One region of the Streptomyces sp. NPDC048337 genome, then DNA from elsewhere that is predicted to be linked to it. Evidence: riboswitches for the same ligand, from Rfam matches in the RefSeq annotation. Region 1 holds a riboswitch; each other region holds the start of a gene.
What was found. A riboswitch is a leader RNA that binds a small molecule or an ion and turns the genes downstream of it on or off. The one in region 1 is predicted to bind cobalamin.

Region 1 (4,249 bases):
TGTGGGCCGCGGCGACCAGGTGCTCCAGGGAGGCCCGGGTCTCGGGCCAGCCGCGGGTCTTCAGGCCGCAGTCGGGATTGACCCACAGCCGCTCGGCCGGGATCGCCTCAAGCCCCTTGCGCAGCAGGGCCGCCGCCTCGTCGGCCGAGGGGACGCGCGGCGAGTGGATGTCCCATACGCCGGGGCCGACCTCGCGCGGGTAGCCCGCGCCCGCGAGTTCGTCCGCCACCTGCATGTGGGAGCGGGCGGCCTCCAGGCTGATGACGTCGGCGTCGAGGTCGTCGATGGCCCGCAGGATGTCGCCGAACTCGGCGTAGCACATGTGGGTGTGGATCTGGGTCTCCGGCCGGACCCCGCTCGTGGTGAGCCGGAACGACTCGGTGGCCCAGGCCAGGTACTCCGTGTGCCCGTCGGCCCGCAGCGGCAGCGTCTCGCGCAGGGCGGGCTCGTCCACCTGGATCACCGAAGTCCCCGCCGCTTCCAGGTCGTTCACCTCGTCCCGCAGGGCCAGCGCGATCTGGCGCGCGGTGTCGCCGAGCGGCTGGTCGTCGCGTACGAAGGACCAGGCGAGCATGGTGACCGGGCCGGTCAGCATCCCCTTGACGGGACGGCCCGTCTGCGCCTGGGCGTACGAGGTCCAGCGGACGGTCATCGGGTCGGGCCGGGAGATGTCGCCGGCGAGGACCGGCGGGCGGACGTAGCGCGTCCCGTACGACTGGACCCAGCCGTGCTGGGTCGCCAGGTAGCCGGTGAGCTGCTCGGCGAAGTACTGGACCATGTCGTTGCGTTCGGGCTCCCCGTGCACGAGGACGTCGATGCCGGCCTTCTCCTGGAAGGCGAGGACCTCGCGGATCTCAGCCTTGATGCGCTCCTCGTAGCCGTCCCTGTCGATGCGGCCGGCGCGCAGGTCGGCGCGGGCGGTGCGCAGGTCCGGGGTCTGCGGGAAGGAGCCGATCGTGGTGGTGGGCAGCGGAGGCAGGCGCAGATGGGCCCGCTGGGCGGTGGCCCGGTCGGCGTAGGGCTGCGGACGGCGGGCATCGGCCGCGGTGGTCGCGTCGGCGCGGGCCCGTACGGCGGGATCGCGGGTGATCGCCGAGCTGGCGCGGGAGGCCAGGTCGGCCCGGTTGGCGGCGAGTTCGGCCGCGATGGCGTCGGTGCCCTGGGCCAGGCCGCGGGCCAGCGTGGTGATCTCGGCGGTCTTCTGCCGGGCGAAGGCCAGCCAGCGGCGGACCTGCGGGTCGATGTCGCGTTCGGCGGCGGCGTCCAGTGGGACGTGCAGCAGGGAGCAGGACGCGGCCACGTCGACCCGGTCGGCGAGGCCCAGCAGCGTGCCCAGCGTGGCGAGGGACTTCGCGTAATCGTTGATCCAGATGTTGCGGCCGTTGACCACGCCCGCGACCAGGCGCTTGCCGGGCAGGCCGCCCGCGGCTGCGAGATCGGCGAGGTTGCCGGCGGCCCGCTCGGTGAAGTCCAGGGCCAGGCCCTCGACGGGCGCCTTGGCGAGCACCGGCAGGGCCTCGCCCAGCCGGTCGAAGTAGGAGGCGACCAGCAGCTTGGGCCGGTCGGTGAGCGCGCCGAGCTCGCGGTAGGCGCGGGCCGCGGCGCCCAGGTCGGCCGGGGTCCGGTCCTGGACGAGGGCGGGCTCGTCCAGTTGCACCCACTCGGCGCCGGCGGCCCGCAGGTCGGAGAGGACCCGCGCGTAGACGGGCAGCAGCCGGTCGAGCAGGGTCAGCGGCTGGAAGCCGGGGGCGACGCCCGGGGCCGGCTTGGCCAGCAGCAGGTAGGTGATCGGGCCGACGAGCACGGGCCGGGCGGTCAGCCCGAGGGCCAGGGCCTCGCGCAGCTCCGCGACCTGCTTGGCGGAGTCGGCGGTGAAGGCGGTGTCGGGGCCGAGTTCGGGGACCAGATAGTGGTAGTTGGTGTCGAACCACTTGGTCATCTCCAGCGGAGCCACGTCCTGGGTGCCGCGGGCCATCGCGAAGTAGCCGTCGAGGGCGTCGGAGGCGAGCGCCGCCCGGTGTCGGGCGGGGACGGCGCCGACCATCACGCTGGTGTCCAGTACGTGGTCGTAGTACGAGAAGTCGCCGGTCGGCACCTCCGTGATGCCGGCCTCGGCGAGCTGGCGCCAGTTCGAGCGGCGCAGGTCCGGCGGTGCGGTGGAGGGCCTCGGCGGTGACGCGGCCCTTCCAGTAGCCCTCGACGGCCTTCTTCAGTTCGCGGTTCTGCCCCTGCCGCGGGTAGCCGTACACGGTGGGCTGTACTGCCGCGGCTGCGGACTTGTCTGTCACGGAACTCTCCTTCGCGAGCGTGTCTCCATGGACCCGGTGAGGGCCGAGGGCGCGAAGGGGTGCCGGAACGGGCGGACCGCCGGATCGCGTACGCCTGGGTACGCGACGGGAGATCCGCCCGATGTGCACGCCGACCCGCCCACGAGGTCACCGGGAAACCGTGCGCGGTCGTTCGCGCACGGGCAACGGGCAGGTCTTCGGACTCGCGGGCACACCGACCTCTTCACGAGGCGGCACCTACTGGCCGTCGCTTCCCAGGACCGGTTCCGGTCCCAGTGCGTATGACGGCGGTCGTTCCCACTCACCGCTGCGGGGCAGTCCCGGATTCCCACCGGGTTCCCTCTTACGACGCGTCCCGCCATGGGGGTCCCCCCAAGCCGTTCAGGCCATGGGGGAGGACGGGGGCGAACCAGCTGCGTTCGCAAGCCTACCCGGTGTAGGTGTGGAATCCACGACCCGATTTCCGGCCCAACAATCCCGCCTGCACCATCCGTTGGAGCAGCGGCGGCGGGGCGTACAGCGGCTCCTTGAACTCCTCGTACATCGAGTCGGCGATGGCGGCGACGGTGTCCAGACCGATCAGGTCGGCGAGTTTGAGCGGGCCCATGGGGTGGGCGCAGCCCAGTTCCATGCCCGCGTCGATGTCGGCGGGCGTGGCGTATCCGGATTCGGCCATGCGCACGGCCGAGAGCAGATAGGGGACGAGGAGGCTGTTTACGACGAAGCCGGCCCGGTCCGTGGAGTGGATGGCGTTCTTGCCCAGAGTGTCGCGGGCGAAGGACTCCACCGTGCGCACGGTCTCCGTGGAGGTGTGCAGGGAGGAGACGATCTCCACCAGGGGCAGGACGGGAACGGGGTTGAAGAAGTGCAGGCCCACGACCCGGTCGGCGCGCCCCGTGGCCATGCCCAGGCGCATGATCGGGATGGCGGAGGTGTTGGACGCGAGGACGGCCTCCGGGTCTTCGACGATCTTGTCGAGCGCGGTGAACAGCTCCGTCTTGACCTCGGCGCCCTCGGTGACGGCCTCGATGACGAGACGGCGGTCCGCGAGCTCGTCGAGGTCGGCCGTGAAGACGAGGCGGGCGAGGGCGTGCTCGGCGGAGAGACGGTCGAGTTTCCCGCGCTGGACAGCCCGTTCCAGGGAGACCGCGACGCGTTCGCGGCCGCCCGGGCGGCGGTGGCGTCGGCCTCGCAGACGAGGGTGTCGAGCCCGGCGAGGGCGCACACCTCGGCGATGCCGGCGCCCATCAGGCCGCCACCGACGACTCCGACCCGGCTGAGGGGGCTGGTCATGAGCGTGCCTCCGTACGGCGGACGAGGTGGCGGGCGTAGGCCCCGGGGGTGAAGAAGGGCGGCAGGGTGGGACCGAGGGCGGTCTCCTCCAGGATCCGGCGGGCCGCGGCCACCTCGGCGCCGGGCTGTTCCGCGGCGAGCGCCGCGCACTCGGAGTCGAGCAGGCCGAGGACCTCCTCGCGGGTGACGGCGCGATGGCGCAGCCACTGCCAGAGCTGCACCCGGGCGATCTCGGCGGTGGCCGCGTCCTCCATCAGCCCGTACAGGGCGACCGCTCCGCGCCCGCGCAGCCAGGCGTCGAAGTACCGCAGCGCGACGGCGACGTTGGCGCGCACGCCGTCCGGGGTCGGCGAGCCGCCGACCCGGCGCACCGAGAGCAGGTCGCAGGCCCGGACGGCGACGTCGCCGCGGGTGCGGTCCAGCTGGTGCGGCCGGTCGCCGAGGACCGCGTCGAAGGCGTCCCGGCAGACCGGGACCAGGCCCGGGTGGGCCACCCAGGAGCCGTCGAAGCCGTCCTCGGCCTCCCGCTCCTTGTCCAGCCGGACCCTGGCCAGCGCGGCCTCGTGGGCGGCCGGGTCCTTGCCGGGGACGTGGGCGGCCATGCCGCCGATGGCGTGGGCGCCGCGCTTGTGGCAGGTGCGGACGAGGAGTTCGGTGTACGCCCGCAT
Region 2 (4,249 bases), on a different contig from region 1:
GGGGAGTCGAAGGGGAGCCGCAGCTTGAAGAAGACGTCCTGGAGGCCCATCGCGCCCAGGCCCACCGGACGCCACTTGGCGTTGGAGCGGCCGGCCTGCTCGGTCGGGTAGAAGTTGATGTCCACGACGCGGTCGAGGAAGGTGACCGCCGTGCGGACGGTCTCGTCCAGGCGCTCCCAGTCCAGCTCCCCGTCGGCCACGAAGGCGCCCAGGTTGACCGAGCCGAGGTTGCAGACGGCGGTCTCGCCGTCGTTGGTGACCTCGATGATCTCGGTGCAGAGGTTGGAGGAGTGGACCACCGTGCCGGGCAGCGCGGTCTGGTTCGCGGTCCGGTTGGAGGCGTCCTTGAAGGTCATCCAGCCCTGGCCGGTCTGCGCGAGGGTGCGCATCATGCGGCCGTACAGGTCGCGGGCCGGCATGGTCTTCTTCGCGAGCCCGGCCGCCTCGGCCTTGACGTAGGCGGCGTCGAAGTCCGCGCCGTACAGGTCGACCAGCTCGGGGACGTCGGCCGGGGAGAACAGCGACCAGTCGGCGTCGGCGTTCACGCGGCGCATGAACTCGTCCGGGATCCAGTGGGCGAGGTTCAGGTTGTGCGTGCGGCGCTGGTCCTCGCCGGTGTTGTCGCGGAGCTCCAGGAACTCCTCGATGTCCGCGTGCCAGGTCTCCAGGTAGACGGCGGCGGCGCCCTTGCGGCGGCCGCCCTGGTTCACGGCGGCGACGGAGGCGTCGAGGGTCTTCAGGAACGGCACGATGCCGTTGGAGTGGCCGTTCGTACCGCGGATCAGCGAACCGCGGGCGCGGATGCGGGAGTACGAGAGGCCGATGCCGCCGGCGTGCTTGGAGAGGCGGGCGACCTGGTGGTAGCGGTCGTAGATCGAGTCGAGCTCGTCCAGCGGGGAGTCCAGCAGGTAGCAGGAGGACATCTGCGGGTGCCGGGTGCCGGAGTTGAAGAGCGTGGGGGAGGACGGCAGGTAGTCGAGGCGGCTCATCAGCCGGTAGAGGGAGGCGACTTCCTCGACGGCGCGCACGCTCTCGTCCTCCGCGAGGCCGCAGGCCACGCGCAGCATGAAGTACTGCGGGGTCTCGATGACCTGGCGGGTGATCGGGTGGCGCAGCAGGTAGCGGCTGTGCAGGGTGCGCAGGCCGAAGAAGCCGAAGCGGTCGTCGGCGCCCTCGGCGAGGGTGTGCTCCACCAGCGCGTCGAGGCGGCTCGCGTGGATCCGTACGAACTCGGCCGTGCGGTCGGCGATGAGGCCCTCGCGGTGGCCGACCTCGACGGAGGTGGAGAAGGAGGTGGCACCCTGGCCCGCGGCCTCGTCGGCCACGGCCAGCGTCAGCAGCCGGGCGGCGAGCTTGGAGTACGCCGGGTCCTCGGAGATCAGGCCGGCGGCGGACTCGGTGGCCAGCCCGCGCAGTTCGGCCTCGTCGGCGGCGGAGCTGCGGCCGCGCAGCGCGGCGGCGGCCACCCGGCCGGGGTCGGTGTCGGGGAGGTCGGCCGTCAGCTCGGTGAGGGTACGCAGCAGCGTGGCCCCCGGGCCCTCGGTGTTGTCGCCAGAAGTGGACTCGGCGCGCGGTGCGGAAGGCGCGATGGTCACGGCGGGAGCTCTCCCTCGCTCGGCCCGGCGTCGGTGGGCAGGGCACGGGGAGGCGCATGCGGGCGTGGCAGGTACGCGTACACCGCATGGCGTCCACCGGCCCAACCGCGAGGCCCGGACGTATCGGCACCCGGTTCGGTCGAGCCGGGCGCACCGTCGGCAGGTCTTCGGACTTGCGAGTACACCGATGGGTGTACTTCATACCGTTGCGGGACAGTTCCGGATTCACACCGGATTCCCCTGCGGCGACAGCGAGCATGAGCATACATGTGGGGGCCGCCTCGTGTGTGACCCCCTAGATGTTGTGTCGCCGCGGCTACAGTTCGAGACCGTACGTAAGCAGAGTGAGGCCGGGGAAGGGCTCCCAGTCCCGCGCGGGGGTCCGTACGAAGCCGAGGCGTTCGTAGATCCGGTGGGCGGCCGGCATGTCGTCCGACGTGGACAGCACGAGGTGCCGTACGCCGTCGAGGGCCCGGGCGCGGTCGATGCAGGCCCGCACGAGCGCCTCGCCGGCCCCCTGCCCGCGGCCCTCCCGGGCGACGGCCAGCATCCGGAACTCCGCCTCTCCCTCCCCGGCGATGTCGCAGTACGCGCTGCCTGGCGGGGCGAAGGCCACACCGCCGAGCAGCCGGCCGTCGCTGCGCGCGGCGACGAGTATCTCGCTGTGGGCGGCCCGCCCGGCCACGTCCCGCAGCCGGGCGAGGTACGGGTCCTCCTCGCCGTAGGTGAGCAGCCCGTCCCCGAGGTAGGCCCGCGCGGTGATCTCCCCGAGCTCCTCGTATTCCTCCGGCAGCGCTTCCCTGATCACGATGTCCATGCGGTCGAGTGTGCCGGACGCCTGTCGGTGCCCGGCGCTATCGTCGGAGACAGCACCGTCGAGGAAGGCGAGCGAGGCATGAGCGTCATGACCGAACGTCCCCACCTGTCGACCGAGTCCTTCGAGCACCTGGCCCGCATAGCCGCCCGCGAGGAAGAGGGGCTGCGACTGGAATTCATCGGTGGGGTGCTGAGGAGCAAGGCCATGCCAGACGGGGACCACGGGCGGATCATCGTGTGGCTGTCCCGGATCTGTATGCAGCACCACCCGGACTTCTGGCTGCACCAAGGGCAGGGGATCAAGGCGGAACAGTACCGGGAGGGCCGCGCGATTCCGGACGGGGTTCTGGCGCACGAGGACGCGTTCGTCGGGCAGGGTGACTGGGCGGAACCGGGCCCGATCCTGATGGCCGTCGAGGTGACCTCGTGGGACTCCGACACCGAGCAGCGTGACCGGGTCGAGAAGCCGCGCGCTTATGCGGAGACCGGCATCCCCGTCTACCTGCTCATCGACCGGCTCAAGTGCCAGGTGCTCGTCCACAGCGACCCGGACGGCGGCCGCTACGAGACCGTGCGCACCGTTCCCTTCGGCAGGGAGGTCAAGCTTCCCGACCCCGTCGGCATCACCCTCCAGACCGAGCGCCTCAAGGACTGGGTGCGCTGACCCCGCACGCGCCGAAGGGCCCCGCCGGGGAACGGCGGGGCCCTTCGTACGTGTTCAGCAGCAGCGGAAGCCCTCGCGGGGGTCCGCCTCGCGCGAGTCCGTGCGGGCCCGTTCGAAGGCGCGCCGGGTCAGGACCTCGGCGGCCGGGTCGTGGGAGCGGGCGTGGGCGACGTAGCGGTCGTACGCCGCCTCGCCCGAGAACTCCCGTACGTAGTACCGGGCCCGCGCCAGCGCGCTGCGCACGCTCATCAGGCCACCGGCTCCTTCGGGCGCCCGCCGCCCGAGTCGAGGCCCGCCGTGGCGAGCTCCGCCCGCTCCTCGGCGGTCGGGATCAGCCCGGCCGGGGCGATGATCTTCGACTCGGTCCACGGGACCTCGGAGAGCTTCACGGACTCGGGGCTGCTGATGGCCTTGAAGCAGGTCCGGGCCGCGTCCGCCAGCACGATGATGATCAGGAGCGCGAACAGCGCGGACAGCGCGCCGTCCACCGTGGCGTTGGTGACCACGGTGTGCATGTCGTCCATGTTCTTCGCGGGCGGCAGCACCTTCCCCGCGTCGATCCCGCTCTGGTACTTGTCGCGCTGGGCGAAGAAGCCGACCTTCACGTCCTCCGAGAAGATCTTCTGGTAGCTCGCGGTGAGCGTGACGGCCACGTCCCACGCCAGCGGAACGCCCGTCACCCAGGCCCACTTCAGCCGGCCGGACTTGACCAGCAGCGTGGTGCAGACGGCCAGGGCCACGGCCGCGAGCAGCTGGTTCGCGATGCCGAACAGCGGGAAGAGCTGGTTGATGCCGCCCAGCGGGTCCTTGATGCCGACCCACAGGAAGTAGCCCCAGCCGCCGACGACGATGGCGCTCGCCAGCCAGACGCCCGGCTTCCAGCTGACGTTCTTGAAGGACTTGTGCACGTTGCCGAGGGTGTCCTGGAGCATGAACCGCCCGACGCGGGTGCCCGCGTCGACCGTCGTCAGGATGAACAGCGCCTCGAACATGATGGCGAAGTGGTACCAGAAGGCCTTCATGCCGGCGCCGCCGATGACGGCCGAGAAGATCTCCGACATTCCGAGTGCGAAGGTCGGCGCGCCGCCCGTACGGGACAGCAGGCTGGCCTCCTCGACGTCCTTGGCGGCCTGCGCGAGGGCGTCCGGGGTGATGGCGAAGCCGAAGTTGGTCA
Region 3 (4,249 bases), on a different contig from region 1:
CGTTGACGGCGGCGGCCGCGATGGCGCTGCCGCCGCGGCGGCCCCGCACGATCAAGTGGTCGAGGGCCGAGGGGTGTTCGGCGAGGGCGTCCTTGGACTCGGCGGCGCCGATGAAGCCGACGGGGACGCCGATGACGGCGGCCGGGCGCGGCGCACCCTCCTCGATCATCTCCAGCAGCCGGAAGAGCGCGGTCGGCGCGTTGCCGACGGCGATCACCGAGCCCTCCAACAGGCCCCGGTCACGCCACACTTCGAGGGCGGCGGCACTGCGCGTGGTGCCCATCTTCGCGGCGAGCTCCGGCACGGCCGGGTCGGACAGAGTACAGATCACGTCGTTGCCGGCGGGCAGCCGCTTGCGGGTGACCCCGCTGGCGACCATCTGCACGTCGCACAGGATCGGCGCACCGGCGTGCAGCGCGGCGCGGGCGCGCAGCACGACGTCCGGGGTGTAGCCGAGGTCCTTGGGCAGGTCGGTCATCCCGCAGGCGTGAATCATGCGCACCGCGACGTGCGCGACGGAGGCGGGCAGCCCGGAGAGGTCCGCCTCGGCGCGGATCGTGGCAAAGGACTGGCGGTAGATCGCGGCGCCGTCCTTCTCGTACTCAAACACGGTGTACTCGCTCATTTCTTCACTGCGGGTTCGGACACGGGGGGTTGGTTGCGGGCGGCGGCGAGGGCCGCGGCGAGTTCATGGCGTGCCACCGGGTCCGCGCCGAGCCGGTACCCGTCGGGCGTGGCCACCAGGTCCACCCAGGCGGTGCCGCGCGGATGCCCGCAGCGGCGTTCGCAGCCGGACCAGTGCACCGGCAGCGGCCCCCGCGCCCGCTCGGCGACGGCCCGGGCGTCGGCGCGTACGTCGGCGAGGGACTTGGCGCAGCCGGGGCGGCCGGTGCAGGCGGTGACGGACTCCCAGGGGCTGTCGGGCGAGGTGACGAGCCCGGCGGGGCGGGCGGTGGTGTCGGTGACGAGGATGCTGCGCCAGGGCGTGATCCGCAGCTCGCCGGGCAGTTCCCGCCACTGGGCGGTGCTCAGCCGGCCGAGGGGGATGAGGACACAGAGCGCGTCCCCGTGCACACCGGCCGCGGGCGGATCCGCGTACGGGCGGGGCGCGTCGGCGACGTACCGCGCACGCATGCCGCGCGCCACGAGCCGATCGGCGAACTCGCTCCCCTCCAGGGAGTGTTCATGGGGCAACTCATCGACCCGCCAGGCCCGCGTCCCGGCGGCGGCCGCGGCGTCGAGGAAGTGGAGGGCGGCCTCCAGCCCGGCCCGCGCGGCGTCGGCGGCGGCCACCTCGACGGCGTCCGGCGCCGAGCCGAGCCGGACCAGCACCCGGCCGCCGGGCTGCGCGAGCAGGGTGACGTCGGGGTCGAGGGCGGCCACGTCCCCGCGCCCGTCGTCGACGGCGAACAGGAACCGGCCGGACAGGGCGGCGGCCTTCGGCTCGGCACAGAGCGCCGCGTCCAGCGCACGCACCGAGGCGGGATCGACCATCGGACCGGCGACGATGTTCCGAATCCGCTCATGGCTCGGCCAGGGCAGCAGCCCAACCGCGCCGAGCAGTTCGGCCAGCCCGCCGCCACAACCATCGGCGAGCCCGCGCAACTGCACGTTCCCGCGCGAGGTGAGCTCCAGATACCCGTCCCCGAACCGGTCGGCGGCCTCGGCGAGCGCGGCCGCCTGCGCGGCGTCGAGCAGCCCGCCGGGGATCCGGACCCGCGCCAGGTACCCGTCGTCGGCCGCGTGCAGACGCAGCGCTCCGGGGCAGGCGTCACCGCGCTCCCGTATGACGGGTTCGTCCCGCGATGCGGCGGAAGGGGGCTGGGGCATGGCGGCGAGCATACCCACGATTCCCCTCCCCCGACCTGTGTCCGTCACCACCCCGCCCGCCGGGGTCGGGGCCGGGGTGGGGTGTCGTCCGGGGCTAAAACGAGATGAATTCGGCGCACGCCGCCGCCCGACACCTCACACGCGGAGCAGGCGCCGAACATCGAAGCCCGCCCCGGACGACACCCCACCCCGGCCCCGACCCCGGCCCACCCGGCCGGTGGCCGCCCCAAGAACCCCGCCCCACAACCCGCACCCACCCAACCACACCACCCACACCCAGCCCCGCCGGCGTTCGAGGCGCGGGGCCCGGGGCAGAGCCCCGATCCGTAAGCCGCACCCACCCAGCCACACCACCCACACCCAGCCCCGCCGGCGTTTGAGGCGCGGGGCCCGGGGCAGAGCCCCGGCAACGGAGCCGCACCCGACATCAACCCGCCAACGCCAGCGCGAGCGCAACGGCACCCGACATCAACCCGCCAACGCCAGCGCGAGCGCAACGGCACCCGGAACCCACCCGCCCACGCCAGCGCGAGCGCCCCGACGCCACCACCCCCACTCCCGGCCAGGGAAAAGGCCCCCTAAGATGACCTTCCGGCGGACCACACGGCCCGCCGTCGCCGAGGACGGCGACATGGGAGGAAGCCCGGTGCGATTCCGGCGCGGTCCCGCCACTGTGAACCCGGCAGCCAACGGCCGAAGGGTGAGTCAGGAACTCCCGCTGTCCTCACTGCCCGGGGCGCGGAAACCCCGAGGAAGGCCTGCCGCCGCATGATCCTGCTGCTGTCGACGTCCGACACCGATCTGCTCAGCGCCCGCGCGGCGAACACGGCGGACGGCCCCGTCCCGTACCGGTTCGCGAACCCCTCCCGCCTTCCCCTCGACGACCTCCCCGGCCTCCTCGACGGAGTCGACCTGGTCGTCGTACGCCTCCTCGGCGGCCTCCGCGCCTGGCAGGAGGGCCTCGACCTGCTCCTCGCCCCCGGCCAGACCCGCCCGGTCGTGGTCCTGACCGGCGAACAGGCCCCGGACGCCCAGCTGATGGAGGCCTCCACGGTCCCCATCGGCATCGCCGCCGAGGCGCACGGCTACCTCGCGCACGGCGGCCCCGCCAACCTCGACCAGCTGGCCCGCTTCCTCTCGGACACGGTCCTCCTCACCGGCCACGGCTTCGAGCCCCCCGCCGCCGCCCCCACCTGGGGCCCCCTGGACCGCACCGCGCGGACCACGCGTCCGGCGGACGGCAGCCCGACCGTCGCCGTGCTCTACTACCGCGCGCACCAGATGAGCGGCAACACCGCCTTCGTGCACGCCCTGTCCGAGGCCATCGAGGCCAAGGGCGCGCAGGCGCTCCCCCTCTACGTCTCCTCCCTCCGCACCCCGGAGCCGGAGCTGCTCGCCGCCCTCGACGGGGTCGACGCCGTCGTCACCACCGTCCTCGCGGCCGGCGGCACCCGCCCCGCCACCGCCTCCGCCGGCGGGGACGACGAGTCCTGGGACGCGGGCGCCCTCGCCGCGCTCGGCGTGCCGATCCTCCAGGCCCTCTGCCTGACCGGCTCCCGCTCCACCTGGGAGGAGAACGACGAGGGCCTGTCCCCCCTCGACGCCGCCACCCAGGTCGCCGTGCCCGAGTTCGACGGCCGTCTGATCACCGTCCCGTTCTCCTTCAAGGAGCTCGACGAGGACGGCCTGCCCGCCTACGTGGCCGACCCCGAGCGGGCCGCCCGGGTCGCCGGTATCGCCGTACGCCACGCCCGCCTGCGCCACATCGAACGCCGCGACAAGCGAATCGCCCTCGTCCTCTCCGCGTACCCCACCAAGCACTCCCGTATCGGCAATGCGGTCGGCCTCGACACCCCGGCCAGCGCGGTGGAACTGCTCCGCACGCTCATCGCCGAGGGCTACGACTTCGGCCCCGTCACGGACATCCCCGGCCTGGTCTCAGGCGACGGCGACGAGCTGATCCGCGCCCTGATCGAGGCCGGAGGCCACGACCAGGACTGGCTGACCGAGGAGCAGCTGGCCCGCAACCCGGTCCGCATCCCGGCCGCCGACTACCGCCGCTGGTTCGCCGAACTCCCCGCCGAACTCCGCGAGAGCGTGGAGCAACACTGGGGCGAAGCCCCGGGCACCATGTTCGTGGACCACTCATCAAACCCCGAGGGCGACATCGTCCTGGCGGCCCTGCGCCGCGGGAACCTCCTCATCCTCATCCAGCCGCCCCGCGGCTTCGGCGAGAACCCGATCGCGATCTACCACGACCCGGACCTGCCGCCGTCGCACCACTACCTGGCCGCGTACCGCTGGATCCAGGCGCGCGCGGAGGACGGCGGTTTCGGCGCCGACGCGATGATCCACCTGGGCAAGCACGGCAACCTGGAGTGGCTGCCGGGCAAGAACGCCGGCCTGTCCGCGGCCTGCG

Region 2: it holds a riboswitch for cobalamin, as region 1 does, so the genes downstream of both, ACGFYU_RS25870 (ribonucleoside-diphosphate reductase subunit alpha) here and metE (5-methyltetrahydropteroyltriglutamate--homocysteine S-methyltransferase) in region 1, are expected to answer to the same signal.
Region 3: it holds a riboswitch for cobalamin, as region 1 does, so the genes downstream of both, cobN (cobaltochelatase subunit CobN) here and metE (5-methyltetrahydropteroyltriglutamate--homocysteine S-methyltransferase) in region 1, are expected to answer to the same signal.

Annotation. Positions count from the first base shown of each region.
Region 1 covers NZ_JBICYR010000005.1:165,743-169,991, reverse strand. The annotation lists partial or broken gene metE (5-methyltetrahydropteroyltriglutamate--homocysteine S-methyltransferase) at 1-2,288, opposite strand, end outside; cobalamin riboswitch at 2,480-2,634, opposite strand; partial or broken gene ACGFYU_RS10850 (3-hydroxybutyryl-CoA dehydrogenase) at 2,716-3,581, opposite strand; gene aceB (malate synthase A) at 3,578-4,249, opposite strand, start outside.
Region 2 covers NZ_JBICYR010000018.1:3,918-8,166, reverse strand. The annotation lists gene ACGFYU_RS25870 (ribonucleoside-diphosphate reductase subunit alpha) at 1-1,595, opposite strand, end outside; cobalamin riboswitch at 1,736-1,867, opposite strand; gene ACGFYU_RS25865 (GNAT family N-acetyltransferase) at 1,912-2,412, opposite strand; gene ACGFYU_RS25860 (Uma2 family endonuclease) at 2,491-3,075, shown strand; gene ACGFYU_RS25855 (CstA-like transporter-associated (seleno)protein) at 3,130-3,324, opposite strand; gene ACGFYU_RS25850 (carbon starvation CstA family protein) at 3,324-4,249, opposite strand, start outside.
Region 3 covers NZ_JBICYR010000008.1:5,304-9,552, reverse strand. The annotation lists gene ACGFYU_RS15500 (precorrin-8X methylmutase) at 1-625, opposite strand, end outside; gene ACGFYU_RS15495 (cobalamin biosynthesis protein CobG) at 622-1,830, opposite strand; cobalamin riboswitch at 2,408-2,566, shown strand; gene cobN (cobaltochelatase subunit CobN) at 2,599-4,249, shown strand, end outside.